3 regions of the Kitasatospora sp. NPDC101801 genome follow, and region 2 is predicted to be linked to each of the others. Evidence: riboswitches for the same ligand, from Rfam matches in the RefSeq annotation. Region 2 holds a riboswitch; each other region holds the start of a gene.
The links. Region 2 has a riboswitch for thiamine pyrophosphate ahead of ACIRPK_RS14265 (purine-cytosine permease family protein). Riboswitches for the same ligand answer to the same signal wherever they lie in the genome.
Positions count from the first base shown of each region.

Region 1 (10,104 bases), on a different contig from region 2:
CACCTGCTGCTGCGCGTCGGTGGTGGCCACCGTCGCCAGCACGTCGCCCTTCTTCACCGCGTCCCCGACCGAGACCTTCACGGCGGTCAGCTTCCCGCCCGTGACGAAGTCCTGGCCGGCGTCGCTGGGTGACGACAGGGCACCCGATCCGGACACCGTGGCCAGGACCGTGCCCTTCGTGACGGTGGCCGACCGGACCGGTGACTTGCTGGCCGCCGTACTGGTCCCACTGTCGAGCGTGGTGTAGACCACCACCGCCCCACCCAGCAGGGCGACCACGAGCGCGGAGTTGACGAGGACGGCAGCACGCCGTCGAGGGAGCGCCTTCATGCCACCCAGCCTGCCGCCGAGCTCTTGCCAATCCCTGTGCCCCACCTGGGAGTTCCCTGACCGTCAGCCCCGGACATATCCCCCGGCAACGCTCGGCGGGGGCCGGACGGCCCGGCGGACGGGGGTCACTCCCAGCCAACTCCCAGCCAGGGCGGCCAACCTTCACCCGGCGGCGGTCATCGGGTCCAGGACGTCGACGGAGGAGGGCGGCTGCAGCTCGACCGGGGTGCCGAGGTGCGCGTAGCGGACGGTGCTGCTCCCGTCGGTGACCGTCGGGTTGCCGGACTCGGTCTTCCGCACCAGCTGGTCGGCGCCGTTCAGCCAGAGGTCGACGGTCGCGGTGGTCGGGCCACCCGCCCGGAAGGCCGCGGCCAGCGTGCGGCGGCACTCGCCGTTCACGCCGCGCCCGTCGGCGAAGTACTCCTCGCCGCTCAGCACCGCCCGGTAGTGGGTCGCCACCACCCCGTCGACGTTCTCCCGGCCCACCTCGGTGACCTTCCCCCGGGCAGCCTGCTCCAACGCCCCTGCGGGGTCCAGCCGTTGACCGAACGCCAGCGCAGGACCGAGCCCGAGCGCCTCTCCTCGCCCCGCACCCTCGAACGGACCCGCCAGCTTCTCCCACGCCCGGCCCCCGGTCCGGACCCCCGTGTCGGCGGCCCGGACGTAGAACCCCTCACCGAGGGCCAGCAGCTGAGTGTCCGCCGCCCCCGACAGCGTCAGCCGTACGCCGGGCCGCCAGGACGCCCGGCCCGACCAGCCACCGTCGAGCGTGACCTCGGCACTGCCGACCTGCGCCATCACGGCGACGGCAGCCTTGAGCGCATCCTCGGGGGACCGCTCGGGAACTGCCGTTTCGCTCGTGCCGCAGGCGGTCACGGCGGCGAAGGGGAGCAGCAGGGCGGCGATGATCCGGGCAGTGCGCACGTTGGGGTCTCTCGGCGAGCAGGGAGCGGGCGAGCGACCCCGCCCCGCTCCATCGTCGGCCACTGCTCCGCACCCACCCGACCCGGTGCGTCAATCGTGATCGAATCGTGTGGGCGATGTGAACATCGGGGTGCGCCGGGCCACGTCCGGGCCCAGCGCACGCCCGGCTCAGAGCTCCTTGCGGAAGGTCTCGGCGGTGGCCAGGAAGAGGTCGTTGCCGGCCGGCTCGCCGATGGTGACCCGGACGCCCTCGCCGGGGAACGGGCGGACCACGACGCCGGCGGCGGCGCAGGCGGCGGCGAAGTCGAGGGTCCGCCCGCCGAGCCGGAGCCAGACGAAGTTGGCCTGGGTGTCGGCGAGTTCCCAGCCCTGGGCGGCCAGCGCGGCGGCCACCCGGCCGCGCTCGGCGACCAGTGCCTCGACCCGGACCAGCAGGGCGTCCTCGGCGCGCAGCGAGGCCACCGCGGCGTCCTGGGCGAGCTGGCTGACCCCGAACGGGACGGCGGTCTTGCGCAGCGCGGTGGCCACCGGCTCGTGCGCGACGGCGAAGCCGACCCGCAGGCCCGCCAGGCCGTACGCCTTGGAGAAGGTGCGCAGCACGCAGACGTTGGGGCGGTCACGGTAGAGGTCGAGGCCGTTAGGCACTCGCTCGTCCCGGATGAACTCGATGTACGCCTCGTCCACCACGACCAGCACGTCACTCGGGACGGCGTCCAGGAAGCGCTCCAGCTCGGCGCGGTGGATCACCGTGCCGGTCGGGTTGTTCGGGTTGCAGACGAAGATCAGCCGGGTCCGCGGGGTGATCGCGGCGAGCATCGCGTCCAGGTCGTGCTCCTCACCGGCGGTGAGCGGGACCGGGACCGGGGTGGCCCCGGCGACCTGGGTGATGATCGGGTACGCCTCGAAGGAGCGCCAGGCGAAGATCACCTCGTCGCCCGGCCCGGCGGTGGAGAGCACCAGCGACTGCGCCACGCCGACCGAACCGGTGCCGAGCACGACGTGCTCCAGCGGCACCCCGAACCGGCCGGCCAGCTCGGCGACCAGCTCGCTGGACGCCATGTCCGGGTAGCGGTTGAACGAACCGGCCGCCGCGACGGCCGCGTCCAGCACGCCGGGGAGCGGCTCGTACGGGTTCTCGTTGGAGGACAGCTTGTACGAGTCGGCGCTGGCCGGCTTGCCCGGCTTGTAGGTCGGGATGCCGTCCAGGGTCGGCCTCAGCCGGGGACCCTGCGCTGCCGTACCGGTCACGGTGCTCTCCTTAGCGAATTCTGCGGTGCCCTGCGCGGCCGGGATCGCCGTACGCGCTCGGCCCTTGGTGCGCACCCGTACCACCCCGGTCGGGTGCCCCGAACGATACCGAGGCCGCTCACCCGTAGGGGTGAGTTGCTCGTTCGGGGTACGGATACCGATCAGCCATTCTGCCGGGTTCCTATGGCACATGTCAGAGGTAAGAAGGCTGGAACAGGGCGGGTATCCAAGGGCTTGCACCGCGATGACTCATGGAGAAACGGTTCTCCTGCCCTCCGGTCGGCCCCGGTCACAACAGGGCGTCATGAGCCATACGATCGGTCCGCCATGACAGCAGCAGCCAATCAGAGCGGTCGGCGACCCACCCCTTCGCGGCGACTGGAACGGGCCGGCATCCGGGATGTGGCAGCAGCCGCCGGAGTGTCGATCACCACGGTCTCGGACGCCCTGAACGGGAAGGGCCGCCTGCCCGACGAGACCAGAAGCCGAGTCCGCGAGGTGGCCGAGCGCCTCGGCTACCGCCCCTCCGCCGCCGCCCGCACCCTGCGCACGGGCCGGTCCGGCCTGATCGGACTGACCGTCACCACCTACGGCGAGGAGCCGTTCACCTTCACCGAGTTCGCCTACTTCGCCGAGATGGCGCGAGCCGCGACCAGCGCGGCACTCAGCCGGGGCTACGCCCTGGTGGTGCTCCCCGCCTCCTCCCGGCACGACGTCTGGGGCAACATCGCCCTGGACGGCACCGTGGTCATCGACCCGCCCGACCAGGACCCGCTGGTCAGCGAGCTCTACCGGTCCGGAGTCCCGGTGGTCAGCGACGGCAAGCCGGGCAACTGCCCGGTCACCGCCTGGGTGGACAACGACCACGAGGCCGCCGTGCTCGGCATCCTCGACCACCTGAGCGAGGCCGGCGCGCGCCGGATCGGCCTGCTCACCGGCACCTCCACCGACACCTACACCCGGCTCTCCACCGAGGCCTACCTCGACTGGTGCCGCCGGGTCGGCCAGGAGCCGGTCTACGAGACCTACCCCGCCCACGACCCGGCCGCCGGAGCGGTGGCCGCCGACCGACTGCTCGCCCGGCCCGACCGGCCGGACGCGGTCTACGGACTCTTCGACCCGAACGGCACCGACCTGCTGGCCGCCGCCCGGCGGTACGGGATGCGGGTGCCGGACGACCTGCTGCTGGTCTGCTGCAGCGAGAGCGACGTGTACGCCGGCACCGAGCCGCCGATCACCACCCTGTCGCTGAAACCCCGTCGGATCGGCACCACCGTGGTCAACCTGCTCATCGACGCGATCGAGGGAGTCGACTCCGGTACCGGAGTGGACGTCGGGCGGCTCTTCCCACCCCGGTTCCGCACTGCCTCGGCCGGGCCGCCACCGGGCACCCTGATGCCCACCGAACTGATCATCCGTGCCTCCTCGCAACGCCGTAGTCCCCGCACCACGGTCAGCCCGCCCCGCCCGCCGGGGGAGGTCTGACGGCGGTCGCGACCGCACCGCGCACCGCCCTCCCGCCGCCCGGCGGGACCGCCCCCGGACCACCGGTGGGCACCCGCCGGGCGGCACCTCGGGCAATTGGTGGGCACCGGGTGAGGACGACGGGAGAGGCCTCTTCCTATGATGGGCGAATGACACCCGAGGACCGCCTCCCCGGACCTGAGCTGCCCGAGTCAGGCCCCCGCCAGCAGCAGGACCTCGACGTGCTCCCGTACGGCTCCTACTACGAGCCGCCCGAGCCGGTGGGCGGCTACGGCTACGACGCCACGTACAGCGGATACGGCGGCGCCCGCTTCCTCGAACAGCACTGGCCGACGGCCGGTCAGACCGCTCCGGCCTACCGGGAGTCGGCCGGGTCGGACGACCCGCCGACCATCGAGCTCGGCCCGCCGGTCCCGGCCGGGGAGCTGCACTACCCCTACCCGCAGCCCGAGCCCGGCGAGGCGCCCGGCCCGCTGTACGTGGTCGGCGACGTGCACGGCTACCTCGACGAGCTGCTGGCCGCGCTGCACCAGCAGGGCCTGATCGACGCCGAGGGCCACTGGTCCGCCGGGCGGTCCCGGCTCTGGTTTCTCGGCGACTTCACCGACCGGGGCCCCGACGGCATCGGCGTGATCGACCTGGTGATGCAGCTGGCCGCCGAGGCCGCCGCCGCCGGCGGGTACTGCCGGGCCCTGATGGGCAATCACGAACTGCTCTTCCTGGGCGCCGCCCGGTACGGCGACGAACCGGTCCAGTCGACCGCGGGCACCGCCTCCTTCCTGGCCGCCTGGCGGCTGAACGGCGGTCAGCAGACCGACCTGGAGCGGCTGGAGACCCACCACGTCAGCTGGCTCTCCCGGCTCCCCGCGATCGCCCTGGAGGACGGCCACCTGCTGCTGCACTCCGACACCACCGCGTACCTGGAGTACGGCGACACCATCGACGACGTCAACGAGTCGGTGCACCGGCTGCTGGCCGGCGAGGGCGCGGACGAGTGGTGGGACTGCTTCCGCCGCTTCACCAAGCGGTTCGCCTTCCGCGGCGAGGCGGGCGCGCAGGCGGTGCACGAGCTGCTCGGCGCCTACGGCGGCCACCGGGTGGTGCACGGGCACAGCCCGATCCCCTACCTGACCGGCACGGCGCACGCCGAGGACGGCGCGCCGCCGCACATCCCCGGCCCGTACATCTACGCGGACGAGCTGGCGATCGCGATGGACGGCGGGGTCACCATGGACGGGCGGCTGCTGGTCGCCCGGCTGCCGTTGAACTGAGCTTCCCGACGGTCGGACTGAACTGTCACTGAGCGGTTCTGAGCTCGTCCCGAACGAGCTGAAATTCCGGAAACCGACTGTGTCCGGGTCGGTTCCCACCCCTACCATCGAGGCACCGGCGCGCTGATCGCGCGCCACTTCACCCTGCACCGGCCCATCCCGCACCGACCTTTCGCACCGACATCCCGCACCACTCTCATCGCACCTCCGCGACGACGGAACGGGGTACCCCGTGGTCAACACCACCCCGCACCTGCAGGCCGAAGACCGAGCGGACTTCGACCGGGCCCTGGACGAGGCCCTGCGCGACGCCCGCCTCACCGAGGCGCTCAGGGCACCCGGGCCACATCTCAACTCGGCCCAACTGCGCACCAAGGCCGCCCAGCTGGCCGACACCATCGCGGCTCCCGCCGACCCGGAGTACCAGCGGTACACCGCACTCCGCGACGCCGGACCGCCCGCGCCGCTCGGGCTGACCGACCGGCTCCGCTCCGAGGAGGGCGCCGGGCTGCTCCCGGTGCTCACCGTGCTGACCCCGATCCTGGCCGGGACGGGCGGCGTGGTGCTGCTGCTGATCGGCTACGCGATGCGCGGCGCGGCTCCCGAACTCGCGTTGGCACACGCGGTGGTGACGGCTGGTTGGGTGTCGCTCGCGGTGGGCGGGGTCGCCCTGCTGGTCGGCAGCGTCGGGCTGCTGCTGACCGCCCTCCGGGACGGCGCCGCCCCGAGGCAGGACGGCGACCTCGCCGAGGCCCGGCGGCTCTGGCAGATCGCCCTCCGCGAGCGGGCGCTGCTCCCCTGGCTGCTCGACAACCTCTACACCGAACCGGCCGGGCTGCCCGCACCGCGTCCCAACACCCGCCCGAACGACCACGGTTACACCAGCCCCGGCTTCACCAGCCCAGGTGCCGAGGGCGTCACCGAAGCCGACGGCCGCACCCCGAGACCCGTCGAGTTCACCGGCCCGGGCTACAGCTCACCGGACTTCACCAGCCCCGGTGTCGAGGGCGTCACCGAGGCCGACGGCCGCACCCCGCGGTCGGCCGAGTTCACCGGCCCCGGGTACAGCTCCCCGGACTTCACCGGCCCGGACGACGTCTGAGCCAGCCGGAAGGTCTCGATTTCCCAACGGGTGAGGGATCTGTGCCGGAACGGTGAACAACGCGCCCGTCCTCTGGTTGACTCCCGGGTCTGCCCACCCGAGACGGATCGGAGCACCTCACCGTCATGCCCTCGTCCATACCCGCCGGCCACCGGCGGCTGGCTGCCGCCGCGGGCTTCGTCCTCGCGATCGGCTTCGCCCTGACCGGCTGCGGCCCCGGGCCCACCGACACCGGTGTCCCGGCCCGCGCCGTGGTCTCCAGCCCGGCCGCCGAGACCACCCCCGCCGCACCCGTCGTCGTTCCGTCCCCGTCCGCCACCCCGACGGCCGACGCCACCACCCCGCCACCCGCACCGGCGGCGACCACCCCGGCCACCAAGGCCCCCGCGCCCCCGGCCACCCCCAAACCCGCCGAGCCCCGCCGCACCACCAGCGCCCCGAGTGCCCCGAGCGCTCCCACCCACGCCCCGACCACCGCGGCGGCGGCCGGCCCCTGCGAGATCGTCTCCAACGCGGGCAACTGCTACAAGGCCGGCCAGTTCTGCCGGGACGCCGACCTCGGCCGGAGCACCCACGACGCAACCGGCCGCCTGCTCACCTGCCGCATGGTCAGCGGCAAACCGCACTGGCAGGTCTGAGCGTCCGCCATCACCGGGGACGAAGCACTGCCCCGGGGGATCCCCTCCTCCCCCCGGGGCAGCGCGGTCCTGGTGGTGTCCGGTCAGTCGGTGAGTGGCAGGTAGACCCGGTTTCCGGCGGCGGCGAACTCCTCCGACTTGGCCTGCATACCGGCCAGGGCGTCGGCGTCGAAGGCGGTGCTGACGGCGGTGGAGCCGTCGCCGTGTTCGTCGCGGATCTTCTGACTGATCTTCATCGAGCAGAACTTCGGGCCGCACATGGAGCAGAAGTGCGCGGTCTTGGCGGGCTCGGCGGGCAGCGTCTCGTCGTGGAAGGCGCGGGCCGTCTCCGGGTCGAGGGCCAGGTTGAACTGGTCCTCCCAGCGGAACTCGAAGCGGGCGTCCGAGAGCGCGTCGTCCCAGTCCGAGGCGCCGGGGTGGCCCTTGGCCAGGTCTGCGGCGTGGGCGGCGATCTTGTAGGTGATCACGCCGGTCTTGACGTCGTCCCGGTTGGGCAGGCCCAGGTGCTCCTTGGGGGTGACGTAGCAGAGCATCGCGGTGCCCCACCAGGCGATCATCGCGGCGCCGATGCCCGAGGTGATGTGGTCGTAGCCGGGCGCGACGTCGGTGGTGAGCGGGCCGAGGGTGTAGAACGGCGCCTCGTCGCAGATCTCCTTCTGGAGATCCATGTTCTCCTTGATCTTGTTCATCGCGACGTGGCCGGGGCCCTCGATCATCACCTGGACATCGTGCGCCCGGGCGATCCGGCCGAGCTCGCCGAGCGTCCTCAGCTCGGCGAACTGCGCCTCGTCGTTGGCGTCCGCGGTCGAGCCGGGGCGCAGGCCGTCACCGAGCGAGAAGGTGACGTCGTAGGCCGCGAGGATGTCACAGAGTTCCTCGAAGTTGGTGTAGAGGAAGTTCTCCTGATGGTGCGCCAGGCACCAGGCCGCCATGATCGAGCCGCCGCGCGAGACGATGCCGGTCTTCCGGCGCGCGGTCATCGGGACGTACCGCAGCAGCACGCCGGCGTGCACGGTCATGTAGTCGACGCCCTGCTCGCACTGCTCGATGATGGTGTCGCGGTAGACCTCCCAGCTCAGCTCCTCGGCCCTGCCGTCCACCTTCTCCAGCGCCTGGTAGAGCGGCACCGTGCCGATCGGCACGGGGGAGTTGCGCAGGATCCACTCGCGGGTGGTGTGGATGTTGCGGCCGGTGGAGAGGTCCATCACGGTGTCGGCGCCCCAGCGGGTCGCCCAGGTCATCTTCTCCACCTCCTCCTCGATCGAGGAGGTGACGGCGGAGTTGCCGATGTTGGCGTTGATCTTCACCAGGAAGTTGGTGCCGATGACGGCCGGCTCGACCTCGGGGTGGTTCACGTTCAGCGGGATGACGGCCCGGCCGATCGCCACCTCGTTGCGGACGAACTCGGCGTCCAGGCCCTCCCGGAGGGCGATGAACTCCATCTCCGGCGTGACGATCCCGCGCTTCGCGTAGGCGAGCTGGGTCACCGGCACTCCGTCACGTCCGCGCAGCGGGCGGCGCGGACGGCCGGGGAAGACCGCGTCCAGGTTGCGCAGGTTCCCGCCGCGCGGGGAGGTGTGCTTGATCCCGTCGTCCTCGGGCCGGGCCTCCCGGCCGTCGTACTCCTCGACGTCCCCGCGCTGGCGGATCCACGGGTCGCGCAGCGCGGGCAGCCCGCGCCGGACGTCGGGCTGGTAGGCCGGGTCGGTGTACGGACCCGAAGTGTCGTACAGCGGAACGGACTTGCCGTTGGTCAGCTGCACCTCGCGGTACGGCACCCGGAGGTCGGGCCGGGAGCCCTCGCGGTACGCCTTGCGCCAGGCGGGGGTCGGGTAGCCGGTGGTCGCGCTGGTCACGCCGCTCGGGGCAGACTTCTGCTGTGCGTCGAACGTGGTCATGAGACCTCTATCTCCCTACGCCGGCATTACCCGGTCAGGTTCCTGCGGTCGGCGCAGCGGCCGGCACCTGACGTGCCGTTCAGCGCCCTCTCAGCCCGGTGCTCCGAGCTCCCGTGTCCACAGGCGGATTTGCCTGCAACAAACGTTCAACACCGTAGCGGTCCGCCCCCGGCTGGTCCAGGGCGGCTCCCCCGCGACGGCCGGAACGCGGACGGGCCCGGCACCCCCGCGAGGGGTACCGGGCCCGGCGTCCGTGCGCCGCGGGTCAGCTCTTGGCGGCCTTCTTCACGAGGATCACCACACCGGCCGCGACGGCCACCAGGACCAGGGCCTTGACCAGGAAGGCGATCAGCGAGGTGACCGCGCCGATCACGAACCAGATCAGGTTCCAGGCGAGGATCAGCACCACGATCGGGACGACGATGTTGCGCACCCACGAGGGCAGCGACTTCCAGAGCTCAGCCATGTCCGTTCCTTCTCTCCCCTCGGGCCGGTGACGGCTGTTCCGTCGCGTCCCGCTTGCTTCGATACTTCGACGGTACAGGGCACCGGTCCGGCTTCCGAGGGGTTCCAGCCCGGAGAGAACCCGGAGATCACCCCGAGACCGCGGGGAGGGTCGACCCCGGGGTCGGGGGTGCCCGGACGGTCCGTCGGGCGGCAGGTCAGACCGGCCAGACCTCGCGCCGCCAGGCGGCGTCCCAGAACATCCACTCGTAGCGCGAGGTGGTGGTGAAGTGCTCGATCACCCGGCGGCGTTCGGCCGGGGCGAGCTGCTCGCCGAGCCGGTCGGTCAGTGCGAGCACCCGGCGCACCACGGCCTGGAAGGTCTCGTCCCCGTAGGTGGCGATCCACTTGGCGTACAGCGGGTCGGGCGAGGAGCGGGTGAGCAGCTGCTCACCGACCCGGGCGTAGATCCAGTAGCACGGCAGCACCGCGCCGACCGCCTCGGCGAACGAGCCGCCGTAGACGGTGGCCAGCAGATAGCTGGTGTAGGCCCGGGTGGTGGGCAGCACCGGTTCGGCGGCGGCCTGCTCGGCGGTCTCGCCGAAGGCGCCGAGGAACTCGGCGTGCATGCCCTGCTCGGCGGCCAGCGCGCCGACCGCGTCGTCGGCGAAGGCCCGGACGTCCTGCTCGTCGGGGGCCTTGGCCGCGCAGACGGCGAGCGCGCGGGCGTAGTCGCGCAGGTAGTGCGAGTCCTGCACCACGAA
Region 1 covers NZ_JBIWML010000015.1:25,038-35,141, forward strand. Annotated here, with positions in the region: gene ACIRPK_RS18715 (efflux RND transporter periplasmic adaptor subunit) at 1-330, opposite strand, end outside; gene ACIRPK_RS18720 (hypothetical protein) at 493-1,254, opposite strand; gene hisC (histidinol-phosphate transaminase) at 1,423-2,502, opposite strand; gene ACIRPK_RS18730 (LacI family DNA-binding transcriptional regulator) at 2,830-3,987, shown strand; gene ACIRPK_RS18735 (metallophosphoesterase) at 4,137-5,258, shown strand; gene ACIRPK_RS18740 (hypothetical protein) at 5,491-6,360, shown strand; gene ACIRPK_RS18745 (hypothetical protein) at 6,486-6,998, shown strand; gene thiC (phosphomethylpyrimidine synthase ThiC) at 7,082-8,896, opposite strand; TPP riboswitch at 8,892-9,021, opposite strand; gene ACIRPK_RS18755 (DUF5326 family protein) at 9,162-9,362, opposite strand; gene tenA (thiaminase II) at 9,559-10,104, opposite strand, start outside.
Region 1: linked by a shared signal. The riboswitch ahead of thiC (phosphomethylpyrimidine synthase ThiC) and the one ahead of ACIRPK_RS14265 (purine-cytosine permease family protein) in region 2 are both predicted to bind thiamine pyrophosphate.

Region 2 (10,104 bases):
GTGCGCCAACTGCCTTTCGTCCGAAGCGCATTCGGTGACCTGGTCCGGCGTTGCCTCCAGGTGCAGGCCGCCCGGCACCGCGCCGACGCTCAGCAGGGCGAGCTGGAACCGGCGCACCTCGTGCACCACCGTCTCGACCAGCCGGGTCTTCAGGCCGCCGGGCCCGTTCACCGTGTTGCCGTGCATCGGGTCGGTCAGCCAGACCACCGGGTGGCCCGCCGCCTTGACCGCCGCGGCCAGCGCGGGCAGCCGGTCCTCGACCAGGTCGGCGCCCATCCGGGCGATCAGGGTGAGCCGGCCGGGCTCACGGCTCGGGTCGAGCCGCGCGCAGAGCGTCAGCAGGTCCGCGACGCTCAGGTCCGGGCCGACCTTGCAGGCCACCGGGTTGGCCACCGTGGCGAGCAGCGCCACATGGGCACCGTCCAACTGGCGGGTCCGGTCGCCGATCCAGGGCAGGTGGGTGGAGGCCAGGTAGACCCGGCCCTGGTCGGTGCGGCGGAGCAGCGGCACCTCGTAGTCGAGCAGCAGTGCCTCGTGGCTGGTCCACACCGGGGCCCCGGCGGCCGGCAGACCGGCCGCCGAGCGGGCCCGGAGCGCGGCGAACGCGGTCGCCGCCGCGTCGTAGCCGCTCAGCAGCCGGCCCGGGTCAGGGCGGCGCAGCTCCGGGTCGGGCTCCGGACTGTTCACCAGGTGCCCCCGGTAGACCGGGAGTTCGACCCCGTTGACGCTCTCGGTCGGACGGGACCGCGGCTTGCCGAACTGCCCGGCCAGCCGGCCGATCCGGACCACCGGACGCAGGGTGTTCATCGACACCACCCCGGCCAGCGCGTCCAACAGGCCGACCTTCCGGGCCACGTAGCCCGGCTCGCACTCGGCCGGATCCTCGGCGCAGTCCCCCGCCTGGACCACCTGGAGCCGCCCGGCCGCCACCTCGGCGAGCAGGGCGCGCAGCTCGATCAGCTCGGCGAAGCTCACCAGCCCCGGCCGGTCGGCCAGTTCGCCGGTGGCCTCGGCCAGCTGCCCGCGGTCCGGCCAGGAGGGCTGCTGCTGGGCCGGGAGCGACTTCCAGTAGTCGAGTTCGCTCTCCGACAACGGCGGACCGGACTCGGCCGACCGTGCCGCAATGACGTCGCTACTCACTCAGAAACCTCCGTGGTCGTTAATTCCTCAGCTGCCCGGAAAGTGCGGCTGCGAATACCGCCGCTGTGTTCCTGAACCGGTGCGGAGGGCAACCTTTCTTGAGTCTGGACAGGACAAACCACGAGGTCAACGGCGTGTTTCGAACTCCGTCAGGTGTCCGGCACTGTGTCATTGAATACCATCCGGTTTGGTTTTTTCGGAAAAGCCGACGCACCATGGTCGAATTCCCGGCCGGCCCGGTTCCGACATAGTCGAAGCGATGTGTCGTCAGATCCCCGCCGAGGGTGGCACGCGGTGCCGCGGCTCCCGCCGGCCCCGGGCACGACGAAGCGCCGCCCGGACCAGCCGGACGGCGCTGCGCGATGGTGGGTGACCGAGGGTCAGGCGGCCCGTTCCCTGGCCTTCGCCAGACTGCGGCGGGCCTGGGCGGCGATCCGCTCGGGGGTGAAGCCGAGCTGTTCGTACAGCGTCCGGTACGGCGCGGACAGTCCGGACCGGTCGAGCCGGACCGCCACCCCGGCCTCGCCGGCCAACGCGTGCCAACCGAGCACGGCCCCCGCCTCCACCGACACCCGGACCACAACTCCCCTCGGCAGCACGGCTTCCCGGTAGGCAGCGGGCTGCCGCTCGAACCGCTCCGCGCACACCATCACCACCACCCGGGTGGCGATCGCGTCACCCTCCAGGATCTCCCGGGCCCGCAGCGCCACCGCCAGCTCACCCCCGGTCGCCAACAGCACCACCGCGGGCACCCCGGAGCCCGCCTCCATCAGCACGTACCCGCCCCTGCTCGGTCCCCGGGTCTCCATCACGTGGTCGGTCCTCTCCGGACGGCGGGCATGGCCTACCAACCCACTGTCCCCACCCGCCCACTGACCCACCATCAGCCCATCCCGACTGCGTCAACTCCCCCGTAGAACGCCGACGGCCCCCGACCAGCAGGACTGGTCGGGGGCCGTGCTCCGGCGGAGAGTGTGGGATTTGAACCCACGGTGAGGGGTTACCTCACGACAGTTTTCAAGACTGGTCCCTTAGGCCGCTCGGGCAACTCTCCAGGCGGAGGTCAGCCTAACGGGTCCGGTGGGGTTCCGTGCACACCGTTTTGCCGGTGGGGTCAGTTGTCACCCTTGCGTTCGCCCAGGGTGACGGTGGTCTTGGCGGCCTTGCCGTCGCGGGTGTACTCGACCTCGACCTTGTCGCCGGGCTTGTACGTCCAGATCTCGCTGACCAGGGTCGGGCCGCTGTCGATGACGTGGCCGCCGAGCTTGGTGATCACGTCACCGGCCTTGAGGCCGGCCTGGTCGGCGGGGCCGTTGGGGGTGACGGCGGCGCTGTCGCCGACCGCGGAGCTGCGGATCTGCGCGCCGTCGCCCTTGTAGTCGTCGTTGCGCAGCACCCCGAGGATCGCGTAGACCGGCGTGCCGGTCTTGATCAGGTCGCCCGCCACCCGCTTGGCCTGGTTGATCGGGATGGCGAAGCCGAGACCGATCGAGCCGGCCCGGCCGTTGCTGCTGCTGTTGGACTGGATCGCGGAGTTGATGCCGATCACGGCGCCCGCGGCGTCCAGCAGCGGACCACCGGAGTTGCCCGGGTTGATCGAGGCGTCGGTCTGCAGGGCGTTCATGTAGGAGGACTGGGCGCCGGTCTCGTCGCCGGAGGCCACCGGGCGGTCCTTGGCACTGATGATGCCGGTGGTGACGGTTCCCTCCAGGCCGTACGGGGCACCGATCGCGACGGTGGCGTCGCCGACCGCGACCTTGTCGGAGTCACCGAGCGGCAGCGGGACCAGCTTGTCCTTCGGCGGGCTGTCCAGCTTGATCACGGCCACGTCGTAGCCCTGTGCCCGGCCGACCACCGAGGCCGGGTAGGACGAGCCGTCGGAGAACTTGACGGTCAGTTTGCCGCCGCTGGCCGCCGGGGCGACCACGTGGTTGTTGGTGAGGATGTGGCCCTCGGTGTCGAAGACGAAGCCGGTGCCGGTGCCGGACTCCTGCGAGCCCTGCGCCTTGATGGTGACCACGCTCGGCAGCGCCTTGCCGGCGATGCCCGCGACGGACTCCGGCGAGCGGTTGATCGCCTGCTTGTTCTCGCTGGCCTGGACGGTGGTGCTGCTGCCGCGCCCTGACGAGGAGTTCGATCCGCCGTCCCGGTCGCTCACCGCGGCGCCGATCGCGCCCCCGGCCAGACCGGCCAGCAGGGCGACGGCCGCGACCAGCGCGATCAGCCCGCCGCGCTTGCGGCGGGGGGCCGGGGCGGCACCCGAGCCGAACGGCTGGCCCGGCAGGCCGGGGCCGCCCGGACCGTCGAGGCCACCGGGCGGGGTGCCCCAGCTGCCCAGCGGGGTGCCCGCGCCGAACGGGTGATGCGGTGGCTCGGCGGCCGGGTGGGCCGGCTGGGTCGGCTGGGCCGACTGCACCGGCGGCAGCTCGGCGGCCAACGCGGCCGGAGCAGCCGGGGCCACCGGAGCGGCGTACGGGTTGCCGGCCTGAGCCGGCGGCGGCACCTCCGGGTGGGCGGCAGGCGCGGGCGCGGCCGGCGGCGGCGCGTCCAGGTAGGACGGCGCCGCGGGCACCGGCGGCGCGGGCGGCAGCACCGGCGGCGGTGCGTCGAGGTAGGACGGGGCGGCCGGGGCCGGCGGCGGGGTCACCTTGCCGAAGGCGACCGTCGGCGTCGGCTCGGCGGCCGGCGGGGCCGCCGCCGGGACGGCAGGAGCAGCGGGGACATCGGCCGACACGCTCTCAGCCGGACTCACCACCCCCTGGCCCGTGGAGGTGCGCTCCTCCTCGGGCCCGGTGGACCCACTCGCGTGCTCGGTGCTCACGGACGACCTCCATAGCTGACAGAACCTTGGTCCACAGTTTTTCGTATGCGTGATTCGGTTGTCGTATGGGGCCCGGTGAAGAACTCTTAAGAATCCTTACCCGTTCCCGACACGATCCCCCGGGGGTCCGCTTCGTCCCGCGATCCGGACGGCCACCCGCCCGCCTTGGTGTTCGGCCGCCCGGCCGCTAGCCTGGCGCTCCAAACTGACACGCGGGAGCTTGGACCGTCCAGGCTGAGAGTGCGCGGAACGACCGTACGCCATGCAGGTGCTGGCACTACGGCGAGGGAGCGCAGACCGCTCGAACCTGTCCGGGTAATGCCGGCGTAGGGAGCATCGGCCATGACGGCTGTTTCGCCTGCCCCTGTCCAGGAACCGTCCGCGCGCGCCGAGGCGCCGCTCGTCCTGGACACCGCACCTCCTCGCACCCTCGACTTCCGGGCGCTGTTCTCGCTCTGGGCCAACCTCGGGGTCAGCCTGATCGGCTTCACCAGCGCGGCCACCGTGATCGGCGCCAAGGGCTCCGAGCTCTCGCTGGTCGCCGCGATCACCGCCACCGTGGTGGGCACCGTGATCGGCACCGCGATGCTCGGGGTGACCGCCCTGATCGGCGCCCGGACGGGCGCGCCCGCGATGACGGTGCTGCGCGGCCTGTTCGGCACCCGGCTGTCCTACGTGCCGACCGTGCTGAACATCGCCCAGTGCATCGGCTGGGGCGTGTACGAGCTGCTGGTGATCGCGATGGGCGCCCAGGAGGTGACCGGCTCGCAGGGCTGGCGCTGGCTGTTCGTGGTGCTGGCCGGCCTGCTGACCACCGCGCTGACCATCTGGCCGCTCGGCGCGATCGCCGTGCTGCGCAAGTACGTGACGATCGCCGTCGGCATCGCGATGGTCTACTTCACCGTCCAGCTGGTCCGCCAGGGCGTGCCGAACCCCGGTGCGGGCAACTGGACCGGCTTCCTCTCCGCGACCGACGCGATCATCGCGGTCTCGATCTCCTTCGTGCCGCTGGCCGCCGACTACACCCGGCACGCCCGCACCGCCGGTGCGGCGTTCTGGGCCACCTTCTCCGGCTACACGCTGGCCCAGGTCTGGTGCTACCTGCTGGGCGTGGTGGCACTGCTGCAGTCCGACGGCGACCCGAGCCGGATCTTCTCCTCGTTCACCGGGGTGGCCGCGGGCTGGGCCTTCCTGCTGGTGCTGGTGGTCCGGGAGACCGACCAGTCCTTCGCCAACGTGTACTCGACCGCGATGTCGATCCAGAACCTGCTGCCGAAGGTCGACCGCCGGCTGCTGACCGGTGGGATCGGCGCGCTGGTGACCGTACTGGCGCTGCTCACCGACGAGTTCACCGCCTCGTACTACGCCTTCCTCGGCCTGATCGGCTCGGTCTTCGTGCCGATGTTCGCGGTGCTGGCGGCCGACTACTTCCTCGGCTCCGGCCGGCGCGGTTGGAACCTGGCCGAGGACGCCCCGGCCCGCTGGCTGATGCTGCTGCCGTGGGCGCTCGGCTTCGCGACCTACCAGTTCATCGCCCCGACCGCGATCGACGGCTGGAGCGACCGCTGGCACGACCTGCAGTCCGCGACCGGCTTCGAGGCGCAGCCCTGGACCTCGGCCTCGGTGCTCAGCTTCCTGGTCGCGGCGCTGGCCACCCTCGCGGTGACCCGCCGGAAGTGAGGCCGGGCGGCCGCCGCCCCGGGAACTTCACCCGGAGTTTCCCGTGGCGGCGGCCACCGGTCGTCCGGCTGCTCGTAGGGTTACCGGTGTGGATACCCGGAACCAGCCGTTGACCAGCCAGGACGCCACCGACCGCGGCGCCGTGAAGGTGATCGCGCACCGCGGCTCCTCGGCCGCCCGCGCCGAGCACACCCTGGCGGCCTACGCGCTCGCCGTCGCGGAGGGCGCCGACGGCCTGGAGGCCGACATCCGGCTGACCGCCGACGGGCAGCTGGTCTGCGTGCACGACCGGACGGTCCACCGGACCTCGGACGGCCGGGGCGCGGTCTCCGCCCTGACGTTGGCTCAGCTGAACGAGCTCGACTTCGGCTCCTGGAAGGACCCGGCGGCCCCCGAACCCAGCCCCGTCCTGACGCTGGCCCAGTTGCTCGAACTGGTCGCGGACGCCGGGCGGCGGGTGGAACTGGCCATCGAGACCAAGCACCCGACCCGGTTCGCGGGGCGCACCGAGGCCGAGTTGCTCCGGTTGCTCACCCGGTACGGACTGCTTCCGGACAGCCTGGAGGGGTCCGCGGTGCGGGTGATGAGCTTCTCCGAGCTCTCGCTGCACCGGATCCGCCGGGCCGCGCCCGCCGTTCCGACCGTCTACCTGTTCGACCGCAGGCTCCCGGTGCTCGGCCGGACCAAGGCGCTGCCCGGCGGCGCCCGGATCGCCGGGCCCGGCATTGACCTGGTCCGGTCCAATCCCGGGCTGGTGCGCGCGCTGCGCCGGGCGGGGCACTCGGTGCACGTCTGGACGGTGGACGAGGCCGCCGATGTCGAACTCTGCCTGGAACTCGGGGTGACCGCGATCATCACCAATCGGCCGCGCGCCGTGCTCGACCAACTCGGCCGATAAACGCCCCGCGCGAGGGGCGCGAACTGGCGCGAACTCCGGCGTGAAGTACCGGGAGTGGCCAATTCCGGCCGTTTGGACAACGGTCTGTGAGCGGCTAATCACCATTTGCGTACCGTGAGTTGCGGTGCCCGTTAATGTCCCGCCGCGATCGCCGGATGCCCGTTTCCGACCCATTACCAAGGGGCATCCATCCCTCGGCGAATGCTGAAGGAGGTCCGGGGGTGGCGTTGATGATGGCACAAGAGGTGCCGACTTCATCGACCATGGCGGTGCCGCACGGGCCCGCCGGGGTCGGAGCGGCACGACGCCGACTGCGCCGTGATCTCGGCGACCACGAGGTCGCCGACACGGTGATCGACGACGCGGTCCTGATCCTGTCCGAGTTGCTCAGCAACTCCTGCCGGTACGCCCGGCCGCTGGGCCGGCTGGCCGACCTGAAGGACGACGCGCCGGCACCGGTGCCGGCCCCCGTCCTGGTCGGTGTGCGGTCCGGCGAGGACGGTGAGCCCGGCGGGGTGACGGTCCGTTGGCAGCTGTCCGGGCGCGGGCGGCTGACCCTGGAGGTGACCGACGGCGGTGCGGTGACCAGGCCGCTGCCGGCCCGCCCCTCGCTCACCTCGCGCGGCGGCCGGGGCCTGACCATCGTCGGCCGGCTGGCGGACGACTGGGGCGTCCGGGACGCACCCGGGCAGGTGACGGTCTGGGCCGAACTCCCGCTGCGGCCCGCGCCCGGGGCGCGGAGCGCCTGACCGGCCGCCCCGCGCGGCCCCGCCGGACACCCGGACGAGGGTCGCCGGGCCGGAGCTGTCCGGTCGGCCCGGAAAGCTCAGTAGGCTGCCCGGGCAAGCACGTCGCCGTACCGGGAGAGCCGCACCATGGCCAAGAAGGCCGCGAAGAAGTCGCCGCAGAACCGTCCGTCCACCGCCGTGACCTCGGGCGAGATCCCCGTGGTCGGGGCTCGCGAGGACTGCCCGTGCGGTTCCGGCCGCCGGTACAAGGCGTGCCACGGGCGCGAGGCCGCGCACGCGGTCCAGGAGCTGGTCCACCGCCCGTTCGAGGGCCTGCCCGGCGAGGCCGACTGGGTCGCGCTGCGCGAGCTGGTCCCCTCCGCCACCGTCCCGCTCACCCTGGCCAAGGGCATCGCCGACGAGGCCACCGGCCCGGTCCCCTCGGTGACGCTGGCCACCGTGCTGCCGCTGGCCTGGCCCGCGCTGCGCCGTCCGGACGGCTCGATCCTGCTCGGCCTGCAGACCCAGTCCGCCTCCGGCGACCTGAGCCGCGACCTGGCGGACGCCCTGGAGCTGGCCCTGACCACCGAGCCGGGCAGCCCGGTGCCGGCCCGCCGGACCGTCCCCGGCGGCCGCCGCCTGCAGGAACTGCTCGACCTGGAGGCCGAGTTCGTGCCGGTCGTGCACACCGGCTTCGAGTTCTGGCTGGAGGACGCGGAGACCGCCACCGGTGACGTGGCCGCCTCGCTGGAGCAGGCCAACGCGGCCGCCATCCCGACCGAGAAGCTCAGCAGCGTGCCGTCCGCGTACTGGTGCGCCGCACCGGACAAGAACCACCTGCGCTGGGCCATGACCGTGCCGGAGGAGCAGCTGCTGAACGCGCTCGCCAAGCTGACCGCCGCCGAGCAGTCCTCGCTCGGTGCGGACACCCGCCTGGTCGGCTCGTTCCGCGCGCACGGGGTCACCGTGCCGGTCTGGGACCTGCCGCAGAGCATGACCGCCGCCGACTGCGAGGCGCCCGCCGCCGAGTTCGCCGAGCGACTGGCCGCCACCCTGAGGGACGAGGCTCCGCTCACCGCCGAGCAGCGCCGGGTCCGGGGTCACCTGGTGAGCCGTCAGGTGACGCTGAACTGAGGATTTTCCCCGGCGTTCCACCGGGAAAGTGACTCGCGTCACATTTTCCGACCGGAAGGAAAACTGCCAGGTGACAGAGTGTGCGGACAAATTGGCGCGCACGCGGATCTTTGTTACCATTTAAACAGTCCGGTCGCTGGTGCATCCCCCGTCGCCAGCGGCCGGATCTTCTTTTTCCGTACGGGAATTGAGCGCGGCCGGCCGTTCAGCCGGCCAGCCTGCTGCCGCCCGCCGCCGCCGAACTGGCCGCGATCAGCGCCCCCAGCAGAGCGCCCACCTCGGGCAGCCACGGACGCCCGCCGATCGGCGGCCGGATCCAGCGCACGGTGCCCTCGGCCGTCCGGCTGGGCGGCAACAGCAGATAGCCGTCCGGGCCGTGATAGCGCATCACCCCTGGCACCCACGGCTGTTCGGCCAGCAGCTCCCCCAACTCGGCCAGCGTGTACGGCGCCACCAGCAGCACGTAGCGGTCCTGGGCCAGCAGCACCGGGCCGACCGGCACGTCCAGCACCTCGAAGTACTCCAGTGCCCTGGCCCCCGCCTCGGCCGGCAGGCTGACCGCGCTGACCGTCCGGCCGGTGGCCACCAGCACCGAGGCGTCCGGCGAACGCTCGGCCCACCACCAGCCCACCATCCGGGCGTCGGTGGTGGCGGCCGGCAGCGGCGGCTCGTGCGGGTGCGCGCCGGGGGACGGACAGCCCTGGTCCTCGCAGGAGCAGGGCCCGAGCAGGCCGGGCACCGCGTACGCGCCGGGCAGCACCGGCCAGCCGTACCCGGCGGCGGTCCGGGCCGCCGCCAGCAGGGCCGCCCTGACCCGGCGCCGGCTGCCGGGCCAGCGCAGCCAGGAGGACCGGGTGGCGGGCAGGTTCCTGCGGTGCGCCTTGCTCCGGGTCCTGCTCCGGTTCAGACGGGGACGCGTCCATGGCATCTGCGCTCGTTCCTTTCCGCGACCGTGGGGCTCGGGCAGTCGGACCGTCGGCCGCGGCTGCGCCCCGGATGCGTGGGCGGCACCGGTGCACGGGCGGTTCGGCGGGAGTGACCGGGACGACAGGGTGGGCTGGGGCCTGGAGCGGACGGCCCCCGGAACGAGAATCCCGCATGCGACCAGATGGACGCCTGTCGGAGCCGGCTGGTTCCACCGTACGAGTGAGTGAGCACCGGCCCGGCCGGGCACTGGCTCCTCGAACCATACGATCCGGACGGCCCCCTGACGGAGCGTCGGGACGCGGCAGCCCTCCAGGGGCGGCCGATCCGCCCCGGACGGCCGCCACCGCACCCGCCGACCGACCTCGTCCCGAATCTGGACATGCCCCGATCGGCCTGTGTACAAGTGGTGGATTAATGCCGAGTAGTGACAGTAGGAATCGTTTTTGGGCGGTCCTGGTGGTTCTGCGTGACACATACCACTGTGTGGGGAGTTGGGACATGACCGACGCCAAGCCTCTGACGGCGACCGCCACCGTGCTGCCGGACCTCGGCTTCCTGGCCGTCAGCGAGACGGCCGGTCTGCAGGACCGTTTGGTCGGACAGCTGTCCGACCTCACCGTCCTCCAGGAGCACACCGAGCTGCTGGTCCGGGCCCGCGGACTGGCCGACACGCTGGCTGCCGTGCTGGCCTCCGGCGCCGCCCTGCTCGGGGCCCGCCGGGGCCTGATCACCACCACCGCCCGGGGCACCGGCCGCCCGGTCGGCCTCAACCTGGA
Region 2 covers NZ_JBIWML010000009.1:124,287-134,390, reverse strand. Annotated here, with positions in the region: gene ACIRPK_RS14285 (3-deoxy-7-phosphoheptulonate synthase) at 1-1,092, opposite strand, end outside; gene ACIRPK_RS14280 (transketolase-like TK C-terminal-containing protein) at 1,521-1,949, opposite strand; tRNA gene ACIRPK_RS14275 (tRNA-Ser) at 2,107-2,194, opposite strand; gene ACIRPK_RS14270 (S1C family serine protease) at 2,255-3,961, opposite strand; TPP riboswitch at 4,164-4,311, shown strand; gene ACIRPK_RS14265 (purine-cytosine permease family protein) at 4,304-5,641, shown strand; gene ACIRPK_RS14260 (glycerophosphodiester phosphodiesterase) at 5,730-6,539, shown strand; gene ACIRPK_RS14255 (ATP-binding protein) at 6,761-7,288, shown strand; gene ACIRPK_RS14250 (DUF5926 family protein) at 7,415-8,401, shown strand; gene ACIRPK_RS14245 (bifunctional DNA primase/polymerase) at 8,607-9,329, opposite strand; gene ACIRPK_RS14240 (PP2C family protein-serine/threonine phosphatase) at 9,827-10,104, shown strand, end outside.

Region 3 (10,104 bases), on a different contig from region 2:
GAGCGCCGAGGACCACCTGGGCTGAAGGGCCGGCAGTGCAGATGAACAACACCGCGGGCGACGACGAGGAACTGCCCCTGGACGGCCGGGCGAAGCCCGAGCCGACCGGGGAGTCCGACCCGCCCGCACGCCGCCCGGTCGGGGGGAGCCAGGCCGAGCAGGACGCGATCTTCGCCGCGCTGGTGGCGCAGTTCGACGACCCGGTCGACCTGAACAACCCGGAGTGGCCGGAGATCGAGAACCTCCGGGCCAAGGAGGTCAAGCGTCCCCCCGAGCTGGACGACCTCGCCCCGCAGCCCCGCCCCCGCCCGGCCACCGGCGACCCACGGAGCTACGTGGCCGCCGAGGACCCGGACGAGGGCCACTACGTCCCGCCGGAGCCGCCGCCGCTGCCGCCGATGGACACCACCGCCAGGTTCGCCTGGCTCGCGGTGCTCGGCGGCCCGGCGCTGCTGCTGTTCGACGTGCTGGTCTGGCGCGAGGTCTCCGGCTGGCCGGCCTGGGTCGGCGTCAGCGCCTTCCTTGGCGGCTTCGTCACCCTGGTGGCCCGGATGAAGGACCGCGACGAGGACGAGCCGGAGGACCCGACCGGCGGCGCGGTGGTCTGACGGACGGTCAGGCCGTCGCCTCGCCGTACGCCCGGTTCCGGCTGAGCTCGGAGAGCTTGGCCAGCAGCAGGACCAGGCCCGCCGCACGGCCCACCGCGCCCCAGGCCGGCCGGGCCGGGGCGGCGGGCAGCAGCAGGCCGACCGTCAGCACCAGGCAGGGCCCGTACCAGTGCAGTACGGTGCCCGGGCCGTCGCCGTAGCGCAGTGAGATGGCGGCGTCGGCGGTGTGGAAGGCCAGCACCCCGCCGTAGAGCGCCCAGCGAGCACCGGGCGGCAGACGGTGGTCCGGTTCGGCGACGGCGGTGCCGAGCGCGGCGGCGATCACCGTGATGCCGGAGACCAGGACGAACGGCAGGGACATCACGGTGTCCCGGATCGCCCGGACGGCGTGGCCGCTCTGGGCCCGGAGCAGGCCCCGGGCGGCGGTGCCGGTGCCCCAAATGAAGAGGATCAGAGCCAGCTCGGTAAGCCCGGCGGCGGCACGGGCGGCGGGTGGAATGACCCGTCTAGCCGGGTGGCAGCCTGAGCACCGCGAGCAGCGGCAGGTGGTCGGTGGCGGCCAGCAGGTCGGCCGGCTCGACGCCCGGCAGTTCGTGCGGGACGCCGCAGGCCAGCACGGTGACGTCGGGAGAGGCGAAGACGGCGTCGATCCGCTGGTACGGGTCGGCCGGCACCGAGGTGTTGGTGCCGCCCCAGGGGGCCACCACGTGGCCGTCCCGGTAGGCCGCCGCGAGCCGCTGCCAGCCGGGGCCGTCGGGGTGCTCGTTGAAGTCGCCCGCGATCACGGCGGGTTCGTCGGGCCCGGCCTGGCCGGGCAGCAGCGCGAACTGCTTCAGCCGCTCGTCCTGGTCCAGGCTGAGGTGACAGCTGGTCAGCACGAACGGCACCGAGCGGCCGATCCGGACCTTCGCGGTGGCGAAGCCACGGGCGTGCAGGCCCCGGGTCTTCGGCAGCAGCCGGTCCCGGACCGCCAGCACCTCCACCGCCAGCCGCCCGAGCAGCAGCGGCCCGGCGGCGGCCCGGCCGCCGCCGGAGAGCACCACCGTGCCGGTCCGCCGGGCCAGCCAGGCGGCCTGGCCCTCGGGCCGCCAGTACCGGGGCGACTCCTGGATGCAGACCAGGTCGGGTCGGCAGGCCCGGATCACCCGGACCAGCGCCTCGCGGTCGTCCCGCAGCGAACGGACGTTGTAACTGAGCAGCCGGACCACCTGCGCCCCGTCGGGCTCGGTTCCGGACTCGGGGAGGATCACCCGGCCGATGCTAGTGCCGTGCCCGGCTAGGTTCCCTCCGTCACGCCGAGAGCACGCACCGAACGACGCGACGGGGTGAACCTTGCCAGGCACGGCACCAGGTGCCCCGCCGTCAGAAAGCGGGCCGTTCCCGGGTGTCCAGGTCGGCGCGTCCCGCCATCGCGGAGGACGCCTCGGCGTGGAACCGGCGCGGGATGCGGCCGGCCCGGAAGGCCAGCCGGCCCGCCTCGGTGGCGCGGCGCATCGCGTCGGCCATCAGCACCGGCTCCTGGGCCCGGGTGACGGCGGACGCCAGCATCACCGCCGCGCAGCCCAGCTCCATCGCCAGCGCCACGTCCGACGCGGTGCCCGCGCCCGCGTCCAGGATCACCGGGACGCCCGCGGCCGCCACGATCAGCTGGAAGTTGTGCGGGTTGCGGATGCCCAGGCCGGAGCCGATCGGCGAGCCGAGCGGCATGATCGCGGCGCAGCCGACGTCCTCCAGCTTGCGGGCCAGGACCGGGTCGTCGTTGGTGTACGGGAGCACCGTGAAGCCGTCGTCGACCAGCGTCTCGGCGGCGTCCAGCAGCTCGATCGGGTCGGGCAGCAGGGTCCGCTCGTCGGCGATCACCTCCAGCTTCACCCAGTCGGTGCCGAGCGCCTCGCGGGCCAGCCGGGCGGTCAGCACGGCCTCCCCTGCGGTGTAGCAGCCGGCCGTGTTGGGCAGCACCCGGATGTTGTTGCGGGTGAGCACGTCCAGCACCGAGCCCTGGGTGCCCGGGTCGACCCGGCGCATCGCGACGGTGGTCAGCTCGGTGCCGGAGACCCGGAGCGCCTGCTCCAGCACCTCCAGGCTGGGGGCACCGCCGGTGCCCATGATCAGGCGGGAGTTGAAGGTGACCCCGGCGATGGTGAGGGTGTCGTCGGCCATGGCGGTCAGCCTCCCTGGACTGCGGTGAGGATCTCGACCCGGTCGCCGGCGTCGAGTGCGGTGGTCGCCCAGACGGAGCGCGGCACCACGGCCTCGTTCAGCGCGGCGGCCACACCGGTCGGGGCGGTGCTAAGGGTGGCGACCAGCTCGGCCAGGGTGGTGCTCGGCGGCACCTGGCGGGGGGTGCCGTTGACGGTCAGGGTCAGCTCGGTCAAGTCGTTCATGCGGCGGCCTTCGGGGTGAAGCGGCTGGGGGAGAAGGGGGCGGCCAGCGCCGGTACGGCACCGGTGGCCAGGTGTTCGGCGATCAGGTCGGCGGTCACGGGGGTGAGCAGTACGCCGTTGCGGTAGTGGCCGGTGGCGGCGACCAGGCCGGGCAGCGCGGTCGGGCCGAGCAGCGGTGCGTTGTCCGGCGACCCGGGCCGCAGGCCCGCGCCGGTCTCCACCAGCGGCAGCTCGGTCAGCCCGGGGACCAGCTCGTGCGCGTCCCGGAGCAGCTCGTAGACACCGCCCGCCGTGACGGTGGTGTCGTACCCCTGCTCCTCGCTGGTCGCGCCGATCACCAGCTCGCCGTCGGCCCGCGGCACCAGGTAGATGTGCTGCCCGCGCACCACGGCCCGGACGTTGCGGGACAGGAACGGCGCGTACCGCTCCGGGATCCGCAGCCGCAGCACCTGCCCCTTCACCGGACGGACCGGCGGCAGCACCCCGGCGGGCAGCCCGGGTAGCAGGTGGCTCTGCGGGCCCGCCGCCAGCACCAGCTGAGCGGCCGTCAGTTCGCCGCCGGTGCTCAGCCGGACGCCGGTGGCCCGGTCCTCCTTGACCAGTAGCTCGGTGACCGAGGCCCGCTGCAGCGTGACGCCGGAGCGTTCGCAGGCCAGCACCAGGGCGGCGGCCAGCCGTCGGCCGTCCACCTGGTGGTCGCCGGTCACGTGCAGGCCGCCCCGGACGCCCGGGGCCAGCATCGGTTCGAGCCGTCGGCACTCCCGGCCGGTCAGCCAGTGCGACTCCAGGCCCAGCCGCTGCTGGAACGCGTGCAGCTCGCGCAGCTCGGCCCGGTCGTCGGAGTCCAGCGCGACGGCCAGCGTGCCGGTCTCGCGGTAGCCGGTGTCCAGCTCGGTCAGGTCGGCCAGCTCGGCGACGAAGTCGCGGTAGCGGTCGTTGGAGGCCATCCCCAGCCGGAGCAGCGGTTCCTCGCCGTACTGCAGCTCGGTGACCGGGGCCAGCATGCCGGCCGCGACCTGGGCCGCGCCCCGCCCGTGCTCCGGGTCGACCACGGTGACCCGGAGTCCGCGCTGCGCGGCCCGCCAGGCGACCGCCAGGCCGATGATGCCGCCGCCGATGACCAGCACGTCGCTCTCGGTGCGTGTCACAGTACTTCGCTCTCCCTTCGCCGGAATGACCCGGATCAGGTTCGGACGGTCGCAGGCCGCCGCAGCCCGCCTCTCAGCCCGGTGCACCGGGCTCCCGTGTAACGCCACCCACCATATCCCCGGCCCCGGGCAGCCCGGCGGCCAGTGTTCGACGGGCGGACGACTGTGGTGGGTAGGGTGACCGACGTGGCAGAGCTGACGGGTGGACAGGCGGTCGTGGTCGGCAGCGGCATGGCGGGCGCGCAGAGCGCGCTGGCCCTGCGGCAGGGGGGCTGGACCGGGCCCGTCACCCTGCTCGGCGCGGAGCGGGAGCTGCCGTACGACCGGCCACCGCTCTCCAAGGACGTGCTGCTCGGGCAGCGTGACAGCACCGTGCTGGACGTCGACTGGACCGGTGTCGACCTGCTGCCGGGCCACCGCGCGACCGGCCTGGAGCCCGGCCTGCTGCACACCGACCGGGGCTCGCTGCGGTACGACGCCCTGGTGATCGCGACCGGTGCCAAGCCGGTCACCCTCCCCGGCGCCCGGACCCTGCGCACCCTGGACGACGCGCTGACGCTGCGGGCGAGCCTGCGGCCGGGGCGGCACCTGGTGCTGGTCGGCGCGGGCTGGATCGGCGCCGAGACCGCCACGGCGGCCCGGCGGCTCGGCTGCGAGGTGACGGTGGTCGAGGCCGCCGCGACGCCGCTGGCCGGGGCGCTGCCCGCCGAGCTCGGCGGGCTGATGACGCAGTGGTACGCCGACGCCGGGGTCGAACTGCGCTGCGGGGTCGGGGTGGCGGCGGTCGAGCCGGGCGCGGTGCTGCTGGCCGACGGCACCGAGCTGGCCGCCGACGAGGTGGTGGTCGGCATCGGTGCCCGCCCCGCCACCGGCTGGCTGGCCGGTTCGCCGGTGGAGCTGGACCGGGCCGGGGCGATCCTGACGGACGATCGGCTGCGCACCTCGCTGCCCGGGGTCTGGGCGGCCGGCGACTGCATCGCGTACCCGTCCGCCCGGCTGGGTACCCGGGTGAACGTCCAGCACTGGGACCACGCGCTGCAGTCCGGCCGGGCGGTGGCCGCCGGGGTGCTCGGGGCGGGCACGCCGTACGACCCGGTGCCGTACTTCTGGTCGGAGCAGTTCGGACGGATGGTGCAGTACGCCGGGCGGCACGCGCCCGGTGACCGGATGCTCTGGCGCGGCTCGGCCGGGGACCCGGCCTGGACGGTGCTCTGGCTCCGGGACGGGCGGCTGACCGGGCTGCTCTCGGTGGACCGGCCGCGCGACGTCAACCAGGCGCGGAAGCTGATCGAACGCGGGGTCCTGCTGGACCCGGTGGCGGCTGCGGACCCGTCGGTACAGCTCAAGGCGGCGGTCGGGCCGAACCCGCTGTGAGATTCTGGTGTCGTGAGCGAGATGACGTCAGAGAAGATCGAAGCCCTGGTCCCCGCGTGGATGTACCTGCCCGACATCAGTGAGCAGTGGGGTGTCCCCGTCACCGAGGTCCGGGACATGGTGAAGTCCGGAAAGCTGATCGCGGTCCGCCGCGGTCCGAACAAGTCCCTCCAGGTGCCCGCCGCCTTCATCGACGGCCCGGGCCTGGTCAAGCACCTCTCCGGCACGCTGACGCTGCTGCGGGACGCCAAGTTCACCGACGCCGAGATCATCGACTGGCTGTTCACCGAGCAGCCCTCGCTGCCCGGCAGCCCGATCGAGGCCCTGGTGGAGAACCGGGGCACCGAGGTCAAGCGCCGCGCCCAGGCGGAGCTGATCTGATGACGGACGCCCGCACGCGGCTGGCCGATGCCCGGCTGTACCTGTGCACCGACGCCCGCCGCGAGCAGGGCGACCTGCCGGAGTTCCTGGACGCCGTGCTGGCCAACGGGGTGGACATCGTCCAGCTCCGGGACAAGGGCCTGGAGGCGAAGCAGGAGCTGGAGTACCTGGAGGTCTTCGCCGACGCCGCCGGCCGGCACGGCAAGCTCTTCTCGGTCAACGACCGGGCCGACGTCGCGCACGCGGCCCGCCCCGACGTCCTGCACCTCGGCCAGGACGACCTGCCGGTGCCCGCTGCCCGGGCGATCCTCGGCGACGAGGTGATCTTCGGCCGGTCCTGTCACGCCGAGTCCGAGGTCGACGCGGCCCTCACCGAGCCGGGCGTCGACTACTTCTGCACCGGCCCGGTCTGGCCCACCCCCACCAAGCCCGGCCGCCACGCCCCCGGCCTCGACCTGGTCTCGTACGCGGCCAAGGCCGTGACGGACCGTCCGTGGTTCGCGATCGGCGGCATCGACCTGGGCAACCTCGACCAGGTCCTCGACGCCGGCGCCACCCGGGTGGTCGTGGTCCGCGCCATCACGGCCGCCGCCGACCCGGGCGCAGCCGCCGCCGAACTGTCCCGCCGGATCCGCTCGCACTGAGGCCAACCGCCTACGGCGCCAGGGGCTCGGGGAACTGCGACGCCGGCCTCGTAAATGGTGATCCGTGCGTAGGTGGTCAGGGACTTTCGCAGTGACCCGAGCGCCAGATCTCCTCGCAGTTCCCCGAGCCCCTGGACCAGTGCAACCGACCGCCCTGCCAAAGGCGCAGCCCCGAGCCCCTGGACCGTAGATGCCGGAGCGTCTGTCCTAGTACTTGCGGACCGTCGCCGCTTCGGCCAGCGCCAGCAGGGTGGCCCGGGCCGGGCCGGCGGCCAGTGGGGCTGCGTCGAGGGCGGCGAGGGACTGGGCCATGAGTTCGTCGATCCGGCGTTCGACGGTTTCGGCGGCGCCGCTGCGCTCCACCAGCCGTCGGAGCACCGGCACCTCGTCGGCCGTCAGGTCGGCCGCGCCGAGCCGCTCGTCCAGCTGGACGGCGTCCGCCTTGGAGAGGCCCCGCATGGCGTGGGCGATCAGCAGCGTGCGCTTGCCCTCGCGGAGGTCGTCGCCGGCCGGCTTGCCGGTGACGGCGGGGTCGCCGAAGACGCCGAGCAGGTCGTCCCGGAGCTGGAAGGCCTCGCCCAGCGGAAGGCCGAACGCCGAGTAGGCGGCGACCAGTTCGGGGCTCGCCCCGGCCAGCAGGGCGCCGACCTGGAGCGGGCGCTCGATGGTGTACTTCGCCGACTTGTAGTGCAGGACGGTCTGCGCCCGCTCCAGCGCTCCCTCGTCGGCGGAGTCCCCGGCGACCGGCTCCAGCACGTCCAGGTACTGACCGACCATCACCTCGGTGCGCATCAGGTCGAAGGCCGGCTTGGCGGCGAGCACCCGCTCGGCGGGGAGGCCGGAGCGCAGGAAGAGCTCGTCGCACCAGATCAGCAGCAGGTCGCCGAGCAGCACCGCCGCCGAGGCCCCGTACTGCTCCCGGTCGCCGCGCCAGCCGCGCTCGCGGTGCAGCGCCTCGAACCTGCGGTGGATCGAGGGCAGGCCGCGCCGGGTGTCGCTGCGGTCCATCAGGTCGTCGTGCACCAGGGCACTGGCCTGGAGCAGCTCCAGGGCGGCGGCCGCCCGGGGGATGCCGGTGGAGTCGGCGGCGCCGCCCGCTCCGCGCCAGCCCCAGTAGCAGAAGGCGGGCCGCAGCCGCTTGCCGCCGTCCAGCAGGAACTCGCGCAGCGCGTCGGCGGCGGGCGTCAGCTGGGCGGAGACCGTGGCGAGCAACTCGGTCTGCTCCGCCATGAAGACCGCCAGCGCCGCGTTGACGCGCTCGCGGACGGCCTCCACGTCGATGGGGCTGACCGGCCGGGCGGTGGGCGAGGGCACGATGGACTCCGGAGTCGAGGAGGGGGTGACGATCAGCCTAACCGGGCCGGGTCAACGCCCGGAGCGTGCCCGTCCACCGAACGGGGAGTGGGTGTCTCAACCCGTGGACTTCGATTGTCAGGCGCTTCGCGTGCCGGGCTAATCTGCCAGCATGGCACTCGGTATCCCCTCCACCAGAACAGACCGGGCGGAGACCGTCCGCGACCTGCTGGCGGCAGGCGACCGGTCCTTCTCCTTCGAGTTCATGCCGCCGCGGACCGAGGCCGGTGAGTCCAAGCTCTGGGACGCCATCCGCCGGGTCGAGTCGCTGGACCCGAACTTCGTCTGCATGACGTACGGCGCGGGCGGCTCCTCGCGCGGACGGACGGTCAACCTGGTCGGCCGGATCGCCACCGAGACCACTCTGACCCCGGTCGCGCACCTGACCGCGGTGGACCACTCGATCGCCGAGCTGCGCAACATCATCGGCCAGTACGCGGACGAGGGCGTCCGGAACGTGCTGGCGGTCCGGGGCGACCCGCCCGGCGACCCCGAGGGGGAGTGGGTCCGGCACCCGCAGGGGGTCGAGTACGCGTACCAGCTGGTCGAGCTGATCAGGAGCATCGGCGACTTCTGCGTCGGGGTGGCGGCCTTCCCGTCGATGCACCCGCGCTCGGAGAGCTGGGACGATGACATCCGGCACTTCGTGGCCAAGTGCCGGGCCGGCGCCGACTACGCGATCACCCAGATGTTCTTCGAGGTCGAGGACTACCTGCGGCTGCGCGACCGGGTCGAGGCGGCCGGCTGCTCGACGCCGATCATCCCGGAGATCATGCCGGTCACCAACATCCGGCAGCTCACCCGCTTCCCGCAGCTCTCCGGCTCGGCCTTCCCGCCCGAGCTGCAGAGCCGGTTCGAGGCGGTTGCCGAGGACCCGGAGGCGGTCCGCGCGATCGGCATCGAGCACGCCACCGCGATGGCCGAGCGGCTGCTCGCCGAGGGCGCGCCGGGGCTGCACTTCATCACCCTCAACCACTCCACGGCGACCCTGGAGATCTACCAGAACCTCGGGCTGCACCAGCGCTGAGCACGGTTGCCCCGGGGAGGTGGGCCGGGGGCCCGCCGAGCCTGTACAGTCGCCGCAACGCGCAGGGGTCGGTGACGTTGGAGGTCGCGGGTATGGGCATCGGGTTCCTGCTGCTGTACGCCGCGCTCGCGGTGGTGGCGCTCTGGCTGGTCGCCGAACTGCTGCTGCAGAACCGCGCCCCGCTGCACTGGCGCGCGCTGGCCCTCGGCGGTTTCCTGGCCGTGGTCGCCGGAATGGCGCTCTCCTCGGTGCTGGTGATCGGCGCCGGAGCGGCCCTGTTCGCGGCCGGCCAGGTGCTGGTCACCCTCTCGGTCAAGCGTGGCTACGTCGCGGGCTGGTCGCTGCGCCGCGCGGACGGTGCGCTGCCCGGACCGCTGGCGAAGGTGCCGCTGCTCAGCGCCGCCACCGGCGGTGAGCCGGCCGAGGCCGCCGAGGTGGTCCCGCAGGTCGGTGAGGTCGGCCCGGTCGAGCCTGAGCAGGCGCCGGTGGCGTACGAGTTCGAGCATATGCAGGAGCTGGCCGCCGAGCCGGTCGCGGAGGAGAGCGTCTACGCCGCCGCTTACTACCAGCAGCCCTCCTACGACCAGGGCTACCAGCAGCCGCAGTACGGCTACGAGCAGTACCAGTACCAGGACCAGTACGCCCAGCCGCAGCAGCAGGCGCAGTACTACGACCAGGGGTACCAGCACCAGGAGTGGCAGCAGCCGGCCGTGCCGCAGCAGTACCACCCGGAGCAGCCCGAGCAGCAGAACTGGAACTACCAGCAGCAGATCTGACCACCGGTCAGGACTCGTAGCCCTCGACCTCGGCGGCCGGGCGGACCCGTGCCGTACCCGGGTCCTCGCCGAACTCGGTCCTGGCCCGGCGCTGGCGCAGCAGGTCCCAGCACTGGTCCAGCTTGACCTCCAGCGCGGCCAGCTCGGCCCGGGCGGCGGCCTCGTCGGCGGTGCCGTCCGTGATCCGGGCGCGCAGCAGCTTCTCGGCGTCCACCAGCTTGCCGATCGAGCCGAGGACGTCGGCGTTCTCCTGGCCGGTCATGAGGGCCTCCTGAGTGTGGGCTGCGGACACGGTTCATCCTCGGTCCCCGCCCGGTCCGGCGCATGCCGGGAACACCCGGACGGCCGCCTCGGTTGACCTGGCCGGAATCGGAAGGAGACCCACCCCATGAGCTACCAGGAGTTCCAG
Region 3 covers NZ_JBIWML010000011.1:63,414-73,517, reverse strand. Annotated here, with positions in the region: partial or broken gene ACIRPK_RS15755 (alpha/beta hydrolase) at 1-25, shown strand, start outside; gene ACIRPK_RS15750 (hypothetical protein) at 42-608, shown strand; gene ACIRPK_RS15745 (hypothetical protein) at 616-969, opposite strand; gene ACIRPK_RS15740 (endonuclease/exonuclease/phosphatase family protein) at 1,115-1,858, opposite strand; gene ACIRPK_RS15735 (thiazole synthase) at 1,971-2,768, opposite strand; gene thiS (sulfur carrier protein ThiS) at 2,774-2,992, opposite strand; gene thiO (glycine oxidase ThiO) at 2,989-4,140, opposite strand; TPP riboswitch at 4,136-4,249, opposite strand; gene ACIRPK_RS15720 (NAD(P)/FAD-dependent oxidoreductase) at 4,318-5,514, shown strand; gene ACIRPK_RS15715 (Rv2175c family DNA-binding protein) at 5,536-5,895, shown strand; gene thiE (thiamine phosphate synthase) at 5,895-6,539, shown strand; gene ACIRPK_RS15705 (polyprenyl synthetase family protein) at 6,747-7,853, opposite strand; gene metF (methylenetetrahydrofolate reductase [NAD(P)H]) at 8,005-8,919, shown strand; gene ACIRPK_RS15695 (hypothetical protein) at 9,012-9,695, shown strand; gene ACIRPK_RS15690 (DUF2630 family protein) at 9,703-9,957, opposite strand; gene ACIRPK_RS15685 (tetratricopeptide repeat protein) at 10,084-10,104, shown strand, end outside.
Region 3: linked by a shared signal. The riboswitch ahead of thiO (glycine oxidase ThiO) and the one ahead of ACIRPK_RS14265 (purine-cytosine permease family protein) in region 2 are both predicted to bind thiamine pyrophosphate.